Regions from separate parts of the Agrobacterium sp. SORGH_AS 787 genome, predicted to be linked through region 1. Evidence: predicted binding sites of a transcription regulator. Region 1 holds the regulator's gene; the other holds the start of a gene.

The links. The regulator PhoB, encoded in region 1, activates phosphate uptake and scavenging genes when phosphate is short. The targets are predictions, from matches to a motif close to TGTCATNNANCTGTCAT.
Region 2: QE435_RS22955 (DUF3419 family protein) is a predicted target of PhoB. The motif match lies at 2,545-2,561, and genes of this name have one in related genera.

The regions. Positions count from the first base shown of each region.
Region 1 covers NZ_JAUTBG010000002.1:1,318,324-1,326,255, forward strand. The annotation lists gene pstB (phosphate ABC transporter ATP-binding protein PstB) at 1-606, shown strand, start outside; gene phoU (phosphate signaling complex protein PhoU) at 698-1,414, shown strand; gene phoB (phosphate regulon transcriptional regulator PhoB) at 1,437-2,120, shown strand; gene QE435_RS15655 (hypothetical protein) at 2,310-2,432, opposite strand; gene QE435_RS15660 (hypothetical protein) at 2,484-2,621, opposite strand; gene QE435_RS15665 (GcrA family cell cycle regulator) at 2,740-3,276, opposite strand; gene QE435_RS15670 (aspartate aminotransferase family protein) at 3,729-4,937, shown strand; gene argF (ornithine carbamoyltransferase) at 4,996-5,907, shown strand; gene QE435_RS15680 (Hsp33 family molecular chaperone) at 6,167-7,153, shown strand; gene apaG (Co2+/Mg2+ efflux protein ApaG) at 7,180-7,572, opposite strand.
Region 2 covers NZ_JAUTBG010000002.1:2,829,184-2,836,343, reverse strand. The annotation lists gene QE435_RS22965 (GH25 family lysozyme) at 1-419, opposite strand, end outside; gene QE435_RS22960 (class I SAM-dependent methyltransferase) at 575-1,252, opposite strand; gene QE435_RS22955 (DUF3419 family protein) at 1,249-2,499, opposite strand; gene QE435_RS22950 (lytic transglycosylase domain-containing protein) at 2,706-3,812, opposite strand; gene QE435_RS22945 (LysE family transporter) at 3,934-4,569, opposite strand; gene QE435_RS22940 (pyrophosphate--fructose-6-phosphate 1-phosphotransferase) at 4,809-6,020, opposite strand; gene QE435_RS22935 (DnaJ family molecular chaperone) at 6,328-7,068, shown strand; gene QE435_RS22930 (N-acetylmuramoyl-L-alanine amidase) at 7,065-7,160, shown strand, end outside.

The sequences.
Region 1 (7,932 bases):
CGCATGAACGACACGATCGACGGCTGCCGCGTGACCGGTCAGATCACGCTTGACGGTGAAGACATCTACGATCCTGCAATCGATGTGGTCGAGCTTCGCGCCCGTGTGGGCATGGTGTTCCAGAAGCCGAACCCGTTTCCGAAGTCGATCTATGAAAACATCGCCTATGGCCCGCGCATTCACGGTCTTGCCCGCAACAAGGCGGATATGGACCAGATCGTCGAGTCCAGCCTGCAAAAGGCGGGTCTCTGGAACGAGGCCAAGGATCGTCTGCACGAATCCGGCACCGGCCTTTCCGGTGGCCAGCAGCAGCGCCTGTGCATCGCGCGCGCCGTCGCCGTCTCGCCGGAAGTCATCCTTATGGATGAGCCATGCTCTGCGCTCGACCCGATCGCGACCGCCAAGGTGGAAGAACTGATCCACGAGCTTCGCGCCAACTACACCATCGTCATCGTGACCCACTCGATGCAGCAGGCCGCTCGCGTTTCACAGCGCACCGCCATGTTCCACCTCGGCCACCTTGTTGAGGAGAACGATACGGACAAGATGTTCACCAACCCGGATGATCAGCGCACCCAGGACTACATTATGGGCCGGTTCGGCTGATCCTGCTGTCGCTTGCGCATCACACTGCGCCCGTCGCTCGAGCCGTTGAGAAGGCTTGCGACAGGGCGTCTCGAAACTGGAGACCACGAACATGCCGACACATTCCCACATCATGTCAGCCTATGACGAGGAGCTGAAGTTCCTCAGCCGCCGGATCGCCGAAATGGGCGGGTTGGCCGAGCAGATGTGCGCCGATGCCGTGCGCGCGCTCGTCAATTCCGATGCGGCGCTGGCGCAGAAAGTCATCTCGGACGATACGATCCTCGATCACGCCGAGCGTGAAATCGGCGACAAGGCGATCGTCACCATCGCCAAGCGCCAGCCGATGGCAGCAGACCTTCGTGAAATCATCGGGTCGTTGCGCATTGCCGCGGACCTCGAGCGTGTCGGCGATCTCGGCAAAAACACCGCCAAGCGTGTGATTGCGGTTGCTGGCACAGGCGTTCCGCGCAAGCTGGCGCGCGGCCTTGAGCATCTGTCGGAACTGGCGCTGGTGCAGTTGAAGGAAGTGCTGGACGTCTACTCCACGCGCTCGGCGGAAAAGGCCCAGGCCATCCGCGAGCGCGACGAGGAAATCGACGCCATGTACACCTCGCTGTTCCGCGAGCTTCTGACCTACATGATGGAAGATCCACGCAACATCACCACCTGCACGCATCTTCTGTTCTGCGCCAAGAACATCGAGCGCGTCGGCGACCACGCCACCAACATTGCCGAGACCATCTACTACATGACCACCGGCAGCCAGCCGGCGGGTGAGCGTCCGAAGGACGATAGTTCCAACACGCTCGGCGCTGTGACCGAGTAAGCGACAGATAGGATCTGGAGCCATGGTGCCGAAAATCGCCGTTGTCGAAGATGAGGAGGCGCTGAGCGTCCTCCTCCGTTACAATCTCGAATCCGAAGGCTATGATGTCGACACCATTCCGCGTGGCGACGAGGCCGAAATCCGCCTTCAGGAGCGCACGCCGGATCTTCTGATCCTCGACTGGATGTTGCCTGGCGTCTCCGGCATCGAGCTTTGCCGCCGCCTGCGCATGCGTCCGGAGACAGAGCGTTTGCCGATCATCATGCTGACGGCTCGTGGCGAGGAAAGCGAACGGGTTCGGGGCTTGGCAACGGGCGCGGACGACTATGTCGTCAAGCCCTTCTCGACACCGGAGTTGATGGCACGCGTCAAGGCGATGCTGCGCCGCGCCAAGCCAGAGGTTCTGTCCTCCGTGCTGAAATGCGGCGATATCGAACTCGACCGCGAGACGCACCGCGTTCACCGCAAGAGCCGCGAAGTCCGTCTTGGACCAACCGAATTCCGCCTGCTGGAGTTCCTCATGACCTCGCCCGGCCGTGTGTTCTCCCGTTCCCAGCTTCTCGATGGCGTCTGGGGACACGATATCTATGTGGATGAACGCACGGTGGACGTTCATGTCGGCCGCCTGCGTAAGGCGCTGAATTTCTCCAGCATGCAGGATGTCATCCGCACCGTTCGCGGCGCGGGCTATTCCATGGAAGCTTGATCGTCTCGGGGCGCTTAACCCGATGGTGAAGTGCACCGATCCTGTGGCGCCGGACTTGCTGGCGTCACATGAATGATGACGGGATGGGATATCGCGCGGCGTCTATCTCGTCCTGCGACAGCGGGCTGTGTCTCAGCACGTCCAGATAGTTGGCCATGGTTCGGGTGCCGTAGCTGTCTTTGATGGCGCTCAGCGCGAGTAGTCATTCGATCCAGAGAAACAGCGGGCTGTGCTTTCCCGAAACTCCAGCTCGCGGTCGCGCACCAACTCGCCTGCAACGATGGATATCAACTGGAACGCGGCATCGTCCATGTCCGTGGCTTCACGACGCCAATACTCTTCCCCGCGCTCCTCGCAAATCAGTCAGTAGCGTCCGCGTCGGCATTCGACATAGACGGTTGCGTCTCCGCACCGGCGACGCGGGATCGGCGGGAATGGCGTGTCGACGGCTTTTGCCCACAGTGTCGAGATATAGTCGTCCAGCATATCGATCGCATCCATGACGATAGTCTGGGCACAATCGCTGCTGCGGGCAAGTTTTGATTATTTGAGGATGGGGGAGACGGGCCAACAAAAAAAGCGGACCGAAGCCCGCTTTCTGTAATCGCTATGAGAGACCTTACGCCTTACGGCGTTCGCTCACCGGCTGATAAGCCATTTTCGCGTGGAACTTGCAGTAGGGCGAAGCTTCGGACGCTTCGCAGCCGCAGAAATGGAAGTCGTCCTTAAGCGGGTCGCCGACAGGCCACTTGCAGGTGCGCTCGGTCAATTCCGTCAGCGTCAGGCGACGCGAAATCGGAATAACAACGTTGTTGGAAGAGCGGGCATATTCCATGGGCTCGACCGTGTCGATGTCCATATCTTCCTTGAAAGCCAGCGCACCCGTGTTACGGGCAGGTGCCGGACGGTTCGTCGCAGCGCGGGCTGGAGCCGCATAGCTCGCCGGACGCGGCGCTGCCGCCGGACGCTTGGCTGCTGGGCGCGATGTGGCGACCGTGCCACCGGCCTTGGCGCGACCCGGCAGGTTGAGGCGGTGAACCTTGCCGATGACGGCATTGCGGCTCACACCGCCTAGTTGTGCTGCGATCTGGCTTGCGCTAAGCCCTTCGGACCATAATCTCTTGAGCTTTTCTACGCGTTCGTCCGTCCAGTTCATGCCGCTTCTCCGCTCGTCGCGTTGTTCTCGGGCAGAATCCACCCACGATGCCGTGGAGTGAACCACGCGCAGGCCATTCGCCAGATTGTAGGTGACTAGTTCCGCCGCATTGCAGTCTAGTAATTGACGGTTAACCTAATCGTCGGTTGACTCCGTGACAAGAGTCGCGGGAATCATCTGGAATCGATTTTCCGGTTTTCCCCAACTTGCTTCCCCTGTGAGTCAGAAAGGCAACAGTTGGTGGCTGCGCGCAACGCGCCTACCAGAGCTTGAGACGAGCCGAAAGTGCCGAGATTTGTTGACATTAGGCGGGGAAGTGACAATAGTGCGCTGGCAATGAAGACAGCATGCAAGCCGCCGCGAGGCGGCATTTTTGATTTTCAGGGCAGGGATAACCCGATAGCCCTATTGACAGTCGTCTGTCCCGACTTGACGTAAGGAGTGATGTCGCCATGGCCGAAGCTGCCCCCAAATCCGGGCCGTTGTTCGATACGTTTTCCAGAGCCCCCCTGCGCTTCGAACGAGGCGAGGGCGTTTGGCTGATCACGGAAAGCGGCGAGCGATATCTCGATTTCGGTGCGGGCGTTGCCGTGACCTCCGTCGGCCACAGCCATCCCCATATGGTTGAGTCCTTAAAGGCGCAGGTGGAAAAGGTCTGGCACCTGTCCAACCTCTATGAGGTTGCAGGTCAGGAAGTGCTGGCAAAGCGTCTGACGGATGCGACATTCGCCGACAAGGTGTTCTTCACCAACTCCGGTGCGGAAGCGCTGGAATGCGCCATCAAGACGGCACGCCGTTATCAGTACACCCACGGCCATCCGGAAAAATTCCGCATCATCACCTTCGAAGGAGCGTTCCATGGCCGCACGCTCGCCACCATCGCGGCTGGCGGCCAGGCGAAATATCTGGAGGGCTTCGGCCCAAAGGTCGAAGGCTTCGACCAGGTGCCATTCGGCGATCTTGAAGCACTGAAAGCTGCCATCGTGCCGGAAACGGCTGCACTCCTGATCGAACCGATCCAGGGCGAAGGCGGTATCCGTGTCGTTCAGCCCGAGTTCCTGCGTGCGCTTCGGGCGCTCTGTGAAGAGCATGGCCTGTTGTTGATCTTCGACGAAGTGCAGACCGGTGTGGGTCGTACGGGCAAGTTCTTTGCCTATGAGCGCTCGGGTGTCGCGCCTGACATCATGGCCGTTGCCAAAGGCATTGGCGGCGGCTTTCCCTTCGGCGCATGCCTTGCAACGGCGGAAGCCGCTTCCGGCATGACCGCAGGCTCGCACGGCACGACCTATGGCGGCAATCCGCTGGCCATGGCCGCCGGCAATGCCGTGTTGGACATTGTTCTCGCCGATGGCTTCATCGAGCATGTGCGCGATGTCGCGCTGATCTTCCGCCAGGGGCTGGCGTCGCTGAAGGATCGCTATCCCGATGTGATCGAGGAAATCCGTGGCGAAGGTTTGCTGCTTGGCATCAAGGCGCGGGTTCCATCCGGCGATCTGCTTCAGGCGATGCGTGCGGAGCATCTTCTTGGCGTTCCGGCGGGCGATAACGTCATCCGTCTGCTGCCGCCGCTCGTGGTTACGGCTGAAGAAGCGCGTGACGGGCTTGCGCGCATCGAGAAGGCCGCAGAAGCACTCACCACCAAACTGGCAAAGAGCGCCTGACACGGGGCGCATTGAGGGCCGGCGTAAAGGGTGGCCCGCATTGATGGGACTAAATTAAATGGCAAAGCATTTCCTTGACCTTTCGGCCGTCGGTTCGGAAGACCTGCGGCTCATTCTTGAAGACGCCAAGAGCCGCAAGATCGCGACAAAGAACGGAACGGCAGAACAGCCGCTGGCCGGCAAGATGCTGGCGATGATCTTTGAAAAGCCATCGACGCGCACCCGCGTGTCCTTCGATGTCGGCATGCGCCAGCTTGGCGGTGAAACGCTGTTTCTCTCCGGCACCGAAATGCAGCTCGGCCGGGCCGAAACCATTGGCGATACCGCCAAGGTGCTGTCGCGCTATGTCGATGCCATCATGATCCGCACCACCGACCACTCGCGTCTGCTGGAGCTTGCCGAACACGCCACTGTTCCGGTCATCAATGGCCTGACGGACGAGACGCATCCTTGCCAAATCATGGCCGATATCATGACCTTCGAAGAGCATCGTGGCCCAGTGAAGGGCAAGACCATTGCCTGGACGGGCGACGGCAACAACGTGTTGCATTCGCTGGTCGAAGGCTCTGCCCGCTTCGGCTACAAGATGAACATGGCTGTGCCGATGGGCTCGGAGCCTTTAGACAAGTACCTCAATTGGGCGCGCAACAATGGTGGCGAGGTCATGCTTTGCCATGATGCCGAGCGCGCTGTCGCCGGTTCCGACTGCATCGTCACTGACACCTGGGTTTCCATGAACCAGGAGCACAAGGCGCGCGGCCACAATATCTTCCAGCCCTATCAGGTCAATGAAGCACTGATGAAGAAGGCCAATAGCGAGGCACTCTTCATGCACTGCCTGCCCGCGCACCGCGGTGAGGAAGTGACCGATGCGGTGATCGACGGCCCGCAATCGGTGGTCTTCGATGAGGCGGAAAATCGCCTGCATGCGCAAAAGGCCGTGATCGCCTGGTGCATGGGCGTCATCTGAGGCCGAGCGTAGGCTAAGAGTGAGGGCGAGCCTGGAACTTGAATTTCCAGCGCAACGCCCCATCTTTACGCCAACCAGTGCTGCCGGTTCACGGCGGCGTTTCATCAATCGTTTATCGCGACATTTGGGCCGGGGATGGTTTTGTTTTGCCATTCTCCGCTCTATCTTTGCGGAAACAGGACAAGAGACCTGCTGGCCGCGGCCGAAAACGCGGCGATCGTTTCCGAACAGGGGAAAGCAGGGTCGAAGGAGCAGAAGCATGGCGGACGTGACCATAGAACTGGATGATATGAACTTTGCCGGTGACGACAAGGTCGTCCCCTTCCAGGTAGAGGGGCTCGACATTCGTGGCCGCGCGGTGCAGGTCGGTCCGTTGCTGAACGCTATTTTGCAGCGCCATGACTATCCGCCCGTCGTCGCCCGGCTTCTGGCGGAGGCTCTGGTGCTCACGGCGCTGATCGGCACGTCGCTCAAATTCTCCGGCAAGCTCACGGTGCAAACCAAGGGCGATGGCCCCGTCGATCTCTTGGTGGCGGATTTCACCGCACCTGAGAACATGCGCGCCTATGCCCGCTTCGACGATGAGCGTCTGGCGCAGGCGACGGCGGCTGGGGAGACATCGCCTGAGCAACTCCTCGGCACTGGCATTCTCGCTTTCACCATCGACCAGGGGGTGGGCATGCAACCCTATCAGGGCATCGTGCCGCTGGATGGCTCGTCGCTTGAGGAAATCGCCAGTGTTTACTTCCGACAGTCGGAACAATTGCCGACACGGGTGCGCCTCGGTGTGGCAGAGTTCTTCGACCGTGACGGCGAAGGTAAGCCGCGCCGCGGCTGGCGTGCGGGTGGCATCATCGCGCAGTTCCTGCCTCAGGCGCCGGAGCGCCTGCGCACCCGCGACCTTCACGGCGGCGATGGCGATGAAACGTCGTTCGCAGAAGCCGACGACGACGCATGGACCGAAGCGGTGGCGCTGATCGACACGGTGGATACCGACGAGCTGACCGACCCGCAGGTGCCGGTAGAACGTCTGCTGTTCCGGCTCTTCCATGAGCAGGGCGTGCGCGTCTACGAGCCGCAGTCGATCATCGACAAATGCAGCTGCTCGCGCGAGAAAATCAAGGGCGTGCTGTCTGGATTTTCGGCGGAAGAAATCGAGGATAGCCAGGAAGATGGCATCGTTTCAGTCAGCTGTGAGTTCTGCTCGACAACCTATCAATATCCTGTCGAGGAACTGCAGGGGTGAGATCAGGAGCGGGGTGAAAGCCCCGCTCAGTTCAACACGCGCGCAAGACCTGGGCTGTCCAGCGAAAAGGCTGGAATTTCTACGGTGAATATGTCGCCCTTGTCGGTCTCCATCTCGTAATGACCGAACATCATCCCTGAAGGCGTATCCAGCGGGCAACCGGAAGAATACTCGTAACTGTCGCCGGGACGCAGATGCGGTTGTTCACCAACCACGCCTGGCCCAGACACTTCGTCCACCACGCCATTCTGGTCGGTGATATGCCAGTAGCGGTTCACCAGCGTCACCGCCTGGTTGGAGTTGTTCGTGATCACGACCGTGTATCCCCAGACGTAACGGCTATCGTCCGGGTCCGATTGTTCTTCGAGATAATACGGCTCGACGGTGACCTCTATCTCTTTTGTCGATGCACGATACATATTCGCGACCTTGGCTGTCTCTGCCTCTAGCATTTTATTCTACTACACCGAATGAGGGACGGGAATGTCCGTTGAGCCGATCTGCGTAGTTTCAATGCGTTACGAGGCTAAAGCGTTGCGTATCTGGATTGTTTCTTCATTCAATACGCACAAATTCGTGAAAAGAGAGTAGAGAAATAGGAGTTTCTCTAAAATAATGTGGGTTTTGAGCGGGAATTCGTGTGACGAACAGACGCCTTGGAAAACGAGAAAAAATTGCCCGGTGATCGCTCACCGGGCCTTCAGTATGAAGTATGTCGCGCAAAATTGTGCAGCGGTTTTGCGACAACATGCGATAAACAAAGACCTAAAGCTATAGAG
Region 2 (7,160 bases), 1.5 Mb from region 1:
GGCGGCAGCTTCATCGATTCCTTCGGAACATTACGGATGAACCAGTCGGCCTGCGCATCGGCTGGCGCGCAGAAGTAATAGAAATGGTAAGGTGCGTGCGGCACGCCGGCGGCGGCCGCGCCGCGCCAGTATTCATCGAAACGGGAATCGAGGCGATCGGTGCCTTCGGTGGCCTTGATGAAGGCGAAGGATACGCCGGACTTGCGCACGGTCGCCCATTCGATCTCGCCATTCCACTTGGAAATGTCGATACCGTGGACCTCGTGTCTGTGCGGCGAGTTGCGCCCGAAATCATGCGGATCGTTATCCTTGAACTTCGGCCGGGCGACGGACGCGGTTTCCAGGAAATCGTAACTGGTCGAGGTGCAGCCGCTAAGGATCAGCAAGGTGCCAAGAAGAGCCGGAATGAGCCGCCGCATGATGTTCCCAGTTGAATGAGTTGCCGCCGATTGCGCGCGCCTGCTCTTTGGCCGACGCGGCATATCGTTAATCCGCATTTACCATAACAGGGTAAACAAGCGGTTATGACAAGAGGAAGGAGGAGAATTCATTCCCAGGCGGCGGGATGGCTCTCTCAACTCTTCGGCATGGTCAGCACTGCGCGCCAGGCGTAACCGCGGGCGATCGGTTCAAATTCCAGCGACGCATTATGGCTTCCGGCGAGCGTCTCGAGCACGTAGCGCAGGTTTGCGCGTGGCGTGACGTGGAACTTCGTCAGCCACGCCTGCAGCAGGCTGCGGAACCAGACGGGCAGGTGTTCCTGCTGACCGAAATCGACGATGTGCAGCGACCCGCCGGGTGCCAGCGACAGGAGGGCGCGTTCCACTGCCTTTTCCCATTCGGGAATCATCGAGATCGCATAGGAGATCATGATGCGATCGAACCCCTCGCTGCGTCCAAACTCGCTGAGCCTGAAGGTGGTAGCATCGGAAACGCGCAGCGTCGGACGTGCCTTCTTGCCGGTGAAGTTCTCCGCTGCCGTGGTCAGCATCTCGGCGGAGATATCGAGACCGTAGAGCTTGGCGAGCGGAAAATGACGGGCTGCGAGCAGAAGATTGCGGCCCGTGCCGCAACCGACTTCCAGAAGGCTGCCACCATGGGGTACATCCAGACGTTCGATCGTGCGGTCACGCCCGAGCAGATAGTATTTGCGGGTGATGTCATAGATGTGCCGCTGATGACGGTACATTCTGTCCATCAGGGTGGCATGCTGGGCGTTTGCAAGGCCCACACTGTCTCCGATGCTCTTCATGCAGATGCCCTCTGGTAGATGTGGAAGCCGCCATAGATGGCGGAGCGATCCTTGGCGTTGAGTTGCAGCGAGCGGTTCTCGAGATAGGACCACTGGGCGCGAATATCGGGCGAGATCCGGCCCTCGATTACGCTCTTTTCTGCGGCCGTGCGGAAGATCACGCGGGCATCGGGTGCGGCAGTGCGGCTGATCTGCGCCCACAACTCATTGATCTGCACGTCGCTCATCCAGTCCTGCGCGTCGAGCAGCACATAGCGATCCACCGACGAGGCGGGCTTGGACGCCAAAAGTTCGGTGAAGGTGGCATGATGGACGGTGACGCGATCGGCATTCTTTCGGATGGCGTCGTAATATTCGGGCTTCAAGTAATCCGGTAGCGCGCCTTCGCCGGGCTCGGGATAACGGCGGGCGAAGGCCTGCCATGCAAAGTAGTTGTCTTTCAGGGAGAAGTCGCAGGCGAGCTTTTCCAGACGCCTGCGCAAAACGGGCGCGATGGTGTTGCCGTCCGAGAGGCTGGCGAGCTCGTCATATTGGCGCGGCGGGATGCCGAGGCCGAAGAGCGAACTCTTGCGCTTGGTCAGCCAGCGGATCATCGGCTTGTCGAAGAGAGGCGCCACCTTTTCATCGAAGAACTGGCGCTGCTCTTCCATCGAGCGGGTCTTTGCAATGTCCTGAAGCTTGACGCCGTGCAAGCGTGCGAGGAGGTGTCCAGCGCCGATGAAGCGGCCGAGAAGGCCGGTACGGTAGATGTTGCGATCGAAAACGGAGATGCGACGGCGTCCTGCAATCGTGCGCTTCGACCAGTAGGCGCGTGTCTGCGCATCGAGATTGGGGGCGATGAAGCGGTCGTAGCCTTCGCTGTTGGAGCCGATATTGGCCTTGCCGAATTGGCGCACGACATCGCCATGGCTCGGCAGGTGGCGGAAGGCTGCGAGCTTCAGCCGGTTCAGCGCGATGTGGTGAGGGTTGAGATCGACCACATCGATGCTTTTCGGGCTTTGCGACAGGTAGGCCAGCGCATTGCAGCCCCCTGAGCCGATAGTAACGATGCTGTGGCCTTCGCGAAGCTCCATGGCCTGCATGTCGACATCGGGGTCTTCCCAGATCTGTGGATAGACGAGGCCGGAAAACAGCATGCCGAACAGACGCTCCGACAGGCCGCTCGTCGAAAGCGCCTTGTGCTGGAGGAGCGCAGCTTTGAGCTTGGTGTTCTTGCTGAAGCCGGTTTTGGGGGCAGCACTCGTCATATGATTCCACCTATCGTTCGGGTGACAGGCGTGTAGCGTCAGGACGCAACAGTTTAATGACGGGAGGAGCGGGAGGCAGTCGCTCCGGTAGCACGCGTTGATACAAACGTTGCCCGGAGCAGTGCCGCAGACGCCAAAAGGCGTTCGACTGCCCTTTGTTCAAGGACAGGTCAGATCATAGAGAGTTAAGGGACTAGAACGCTCTGTTACTGACGCAGGACGTGGAGCATGCCCTTGCGCTTGGCATCGTAGTAGTAGCCGCGTGCATAAAGGCGAACCGCGCCATCGCGATCGTTTTCGGATACCTTCCAGGCGCCGCTCAGATATTTGACGGCGTAGCGCAGATTGGTTTCGGCGTCGAACAGGCCGGAGGCAGGGCCATTGAAGCCCATGGAACGGGCCGTGGCATGCTTGATCTGCATCAGACCAAAGTGGCCGCGATTATAGGCGCCGGGATTATAGCGGCTTTCGCGCATGACGACGCGGTGCACCAGATCTTCCGGGACGCTGTACATGGTCGCGTATTTGGAGATCAGGCCGCTGAGCTTCTCGCGCCCGACGGGCTGCGGCCCGGTGCTGAGACCTTCGCGGGTGCTGATCGCAGCCAATGCCGCATTTTGCGGAGCGGAGGCATAGGCGAGGACGGTGCTGTCAGGCTTGGGCAGCGGCACGATCGTCTGCACGCGCACCATGTCTTCCGTCAACTGCACTGGCGCTGCCGATGGCGTGCCGGGTGGTGGCGGGGCAGGAGGGAAGGAGCCCTTGACAGCCACGACCTGCGGCAGGGAAGCGGTGGCGGAGGTGTTTGCCGCGGCCTGTAGACCGGCTGCGTGATTGGTCGTCATCGCGGTTGCGGCGACAGGTGTGGCGCCAAGCGTTGCTGCCGTTGTGGCCGATGCCATTTGCGGAGCGCCTGTCGGGGATTGCATCTGTGCGGAAATCGCGGCGGCGGCTGCAATTTCTGCTGCCGGAGGAAGGGCGACACGACCGCCCTTGACGGCTGGTGTGGAGGGCATAGGGCTTGTCGCGGAATTGGATGCGACCTGAACCGGGGAGGCGACTGTCGTCGCATTCGTCTCTGCCGCTGCTACGGGGCCGGACTGCTGGCCCTCGTTTGTCGTCTGCGTGCCGGGGGCCACTGGGCCTGCCGCTGCCGCCTGTGCCGCAACCGGTGCGGCCGCAATCTTGGGGGAATGAACGTCGGAATTTGCTGAATATTCGACGCTGGTGCATCCTGCCAAAGCCAGCGTCAAGCCCATGGTGGACGACAAAAGTGACGCCGATTTACGGCGCAAATTGCCAGAAAATATCATGCTGCCGCCTCTAATTTGCCTGCCCGTTGATGCCCCCGTATCAAACGAAGCACGCAGTCTCATGAGCGGATCATTAACTGATTGTAAGGATTCCGGCAAGACGGGAGGCGGCAGATGTATTTCAGGCGGCGATGCGGCGGTAGCCGGCGGAGACTGCGCGGCCGGTAATGAAGCGTGTTCCGCGGGTGTTTCTGACCTTTTTCGTCGCCGATGCGCGGCGCACCATAGCGATGGTCGAGCGTGCAAACGTGGCCTGAAGCGTCAGGCATATTAGAGACATGACGAGGGTCGCAGCCTGCATCTGCGTCAACATGTCCACCACGTCACGCGAGCGGTTGATGAACTGCGACAGGAAAGCGATGAAGAAGGCGAAGTAGCGGAGGCGCAGTGCCGCCAGGACGAAGCAATCGATGAAAATGGCACCGAGTGTTCTGGCGCGCAGATTGTCGTTTTCCGCCTGGGATTCGCGGGCGGCGGGCGTTGCGATCGTCCAGAGACCGAAGAGCATCAGCCAGCCGATGCCGGCCCATTGAATAACGTCGAGAAAAGACGAAGGCACAAAGGGCGCGCCAGCCATCACGATAGCCGCCGCCGTAAATGTCGTCATGGCACCAAGCGTCGCGCCGCTCACCGAAGCGATCATGGTGCGCTTGCCGCGGACCGCTGCATAGTTTGCAACCTTGAAAGCAATGGGCGATGGCAGCGCAAAAAGAATGGCACAGGCTGCGCAGAACACCAGCCAGACTTGTGCGGACATGACGACCTCCTTGCCCTTCACATCTTTTTACCAAGCGATGAGGCGATAATAAAGCCTTCGTCACATGGAGTTTGGAACAATGCGGGCTTTCCCGCGCTGCGTTGTGCGAAAGCCACGCCTTCTTCCAGGTACGTTCAAAAGGAGAATAAAGCATTGGCCCGGGAACCAAACGGTTTTCCGGGCCAATGGATGCATCAGTTCGATCTTGTCTTCCTAATAATTTAGGAGGGCGTTGATCGTTACGCTGCTTTGAAGGGCTGGCCGATATGGTCCATCACCTCGGAGAACCAAGGCGCGGAGATATCGAAATGCTTGCCGCCCTTGATCCGCGGGAACTCGATGGTGCGCAGCTTGCCGCCCTGATCCTCATCATGACCAGTCACGCCGGAGACCTTGTTGAGGGCGCTTTCGACCGCCAGATCCACCATGCTGTGGATCAGGCGTAGATCCTCTCCGTTGGCCGGGGCCGAGCGGGCATAGTAACCGGACTTCTGTACCATGGTGCGCTCGGCGCCGATGAGGCTCGCGAACTGTTTCTGGAACCAGCCGCCGACATTGATCGTATCGATCTTCACATGGCCGAAGGCATCGCGCTTGACCGCTTCGCCGGCGGCCTCACGTTCCGCAACGATCGAATCGAGGCCTGCTCCCTCGGAGACGAAGAGGGTGACGAAGCCATTCTTCTCCATGATTTTCTTCAGGCGGTCCGCTTCCGCCTGGATGTCGAAGGCCATTTCAGGCAGGTAAAGACCGTCGATGCGCTTCAACTCTTCGCTCATCAGCAAGCCCTCGACATAGTCGTTGCTCTTGACCTTCTGGATATAGGCGCGCGCGGTGGCGGCCGTCAGCCAGCCGCAGTGGCGGCCCATGACTTCGTGAATGACGAAGGTCTTGGGTGCTGCACTCTGTTCGTTGCTGACATTGTCAAAGAAGTTTGCGCCGACTTCCGCCGCCGTCCAGGCGCCCAGCGACTGCTTGATCGGGACCACGTCATTGTCGACCGTCTTGGGAAGGCCGACGACGGTGAGGTCGTAACCATTGGCTCCGAGATAGGCGGCAAGGTCGGCAGCGGTGGTATTGGTGTCGTCGCCGCCAATGGTGTGAAGAATGGTGACGCCATCCTTGGCGAGACGATCTGCAGCCACTTGCAAGGGGTTTTCGCCTTCCTTCACCAATCCACGCTTGGCGCAATCGGCGGCATTGGTGAGCTTCACGCGGCTGTTGCCGATTGGGGAGCCGCCATAGCGATGCAGCAGGGGAGCCTTCTCGCGCATCTCTTTGGTGATGGCGACGCTGTCGCCGAGGAGCACGCCCTGATAGCCGGAGCGGTAGGCCACGATGTCGATTTCGGGAGCGATGTCGGTGTAACGTTCGATCAATCCGCCCACGGCAGACGAGAGGCAGGGCGCCAGTCCGCCTGCGGTCAACATTGCGACTTTTTGTTTGGCCATGGGGCTCTCCTTTGTCGGTTCTCAATGCGTGTCGGGGCAAATGGATGCGACAGGCCGTTTTGCATGTAAAGTGAATTTCTCAAGAAAAACGGGTATTTCGCGGTATTCTCGAAGATCGGTGAACTGCGTGGCGAATATAATCGTTTCAATGCCGGGAAGTGTCAGTGACCTCGGAACCGACCTGTGGAAAAGCTGTTACGTCTGCGTCAAACGATCAGCGTAGAGCGAAGCTAAGATGACGAAAACTTAATGATCAGCGACCTTATGCGTCTTGCATTCACACCATGGAGCCGTCATGCTTAGAGACATGATGTTCGATTTCGCCTGTTTGCAAATTTCATCCCTCTGGGAGCGGCTGCTCGGCGCGATCGGCGAAGCGGCAGGAAACGTCCTGGGTCGCGTGATCGAAGCGGTCCGCACCGTCTTCGAAGGCGATCCGGAGACTCGCCGCAAGGTGTCCTTCTCCGTCGCGATCATTGCTCTTTCCGCAAAGATGGCAAAGGCCGACGGTGTCGTGAACGATGCCGAGGTACGCGCCTTTCGCCAGATATTCGATTTTCCCGAAGAGGAAGCCAAGAACGTTGCACGGCTTTATAACCTCGCGCGGCAGGACGTCGCCGGTTACGAAGCCTATGCCGAGCGCCTTGCGGGACTCTGCGGAACCGGGCGCGAAAACTGCGAGATGCTGGAGAGCGTCGTGGACGGCCTGTTCCACATCGCCAAGGCCGATGGTCTTATCCATGAACGTGAGATGGCCTTCCTTGGCCGGATCGCGGAAATCTTCCGGATTACCGAGGATCATTTCGAAACGATCATGGCGCGCCATGTTCACATGGAAGGGCGCGATCCCTACCGCGTGCTCGGCGTTTCTCCGTCCGACGACTTCTCCGATATCCGCAAGCGCTACCGTCTGCTGGTGGCCGAGCATCATCCCGATAAGCTCATTGCCCGTGGCGTTCCGATGGAATTGCATGCGGCTGCGAATGAGCGTATGGCGGCACTCAATGCCGCCTATGCGGCCATCGAGAGAGAACGCCGCGTCGCATGAGTGACTTTCTGCCGGATTATGCCGGTGCCAGCGTCCAGCCCTCGCCAAATCATGGCGAGCGGGTTGGGATGAGCGCACCCGATTCCATCATT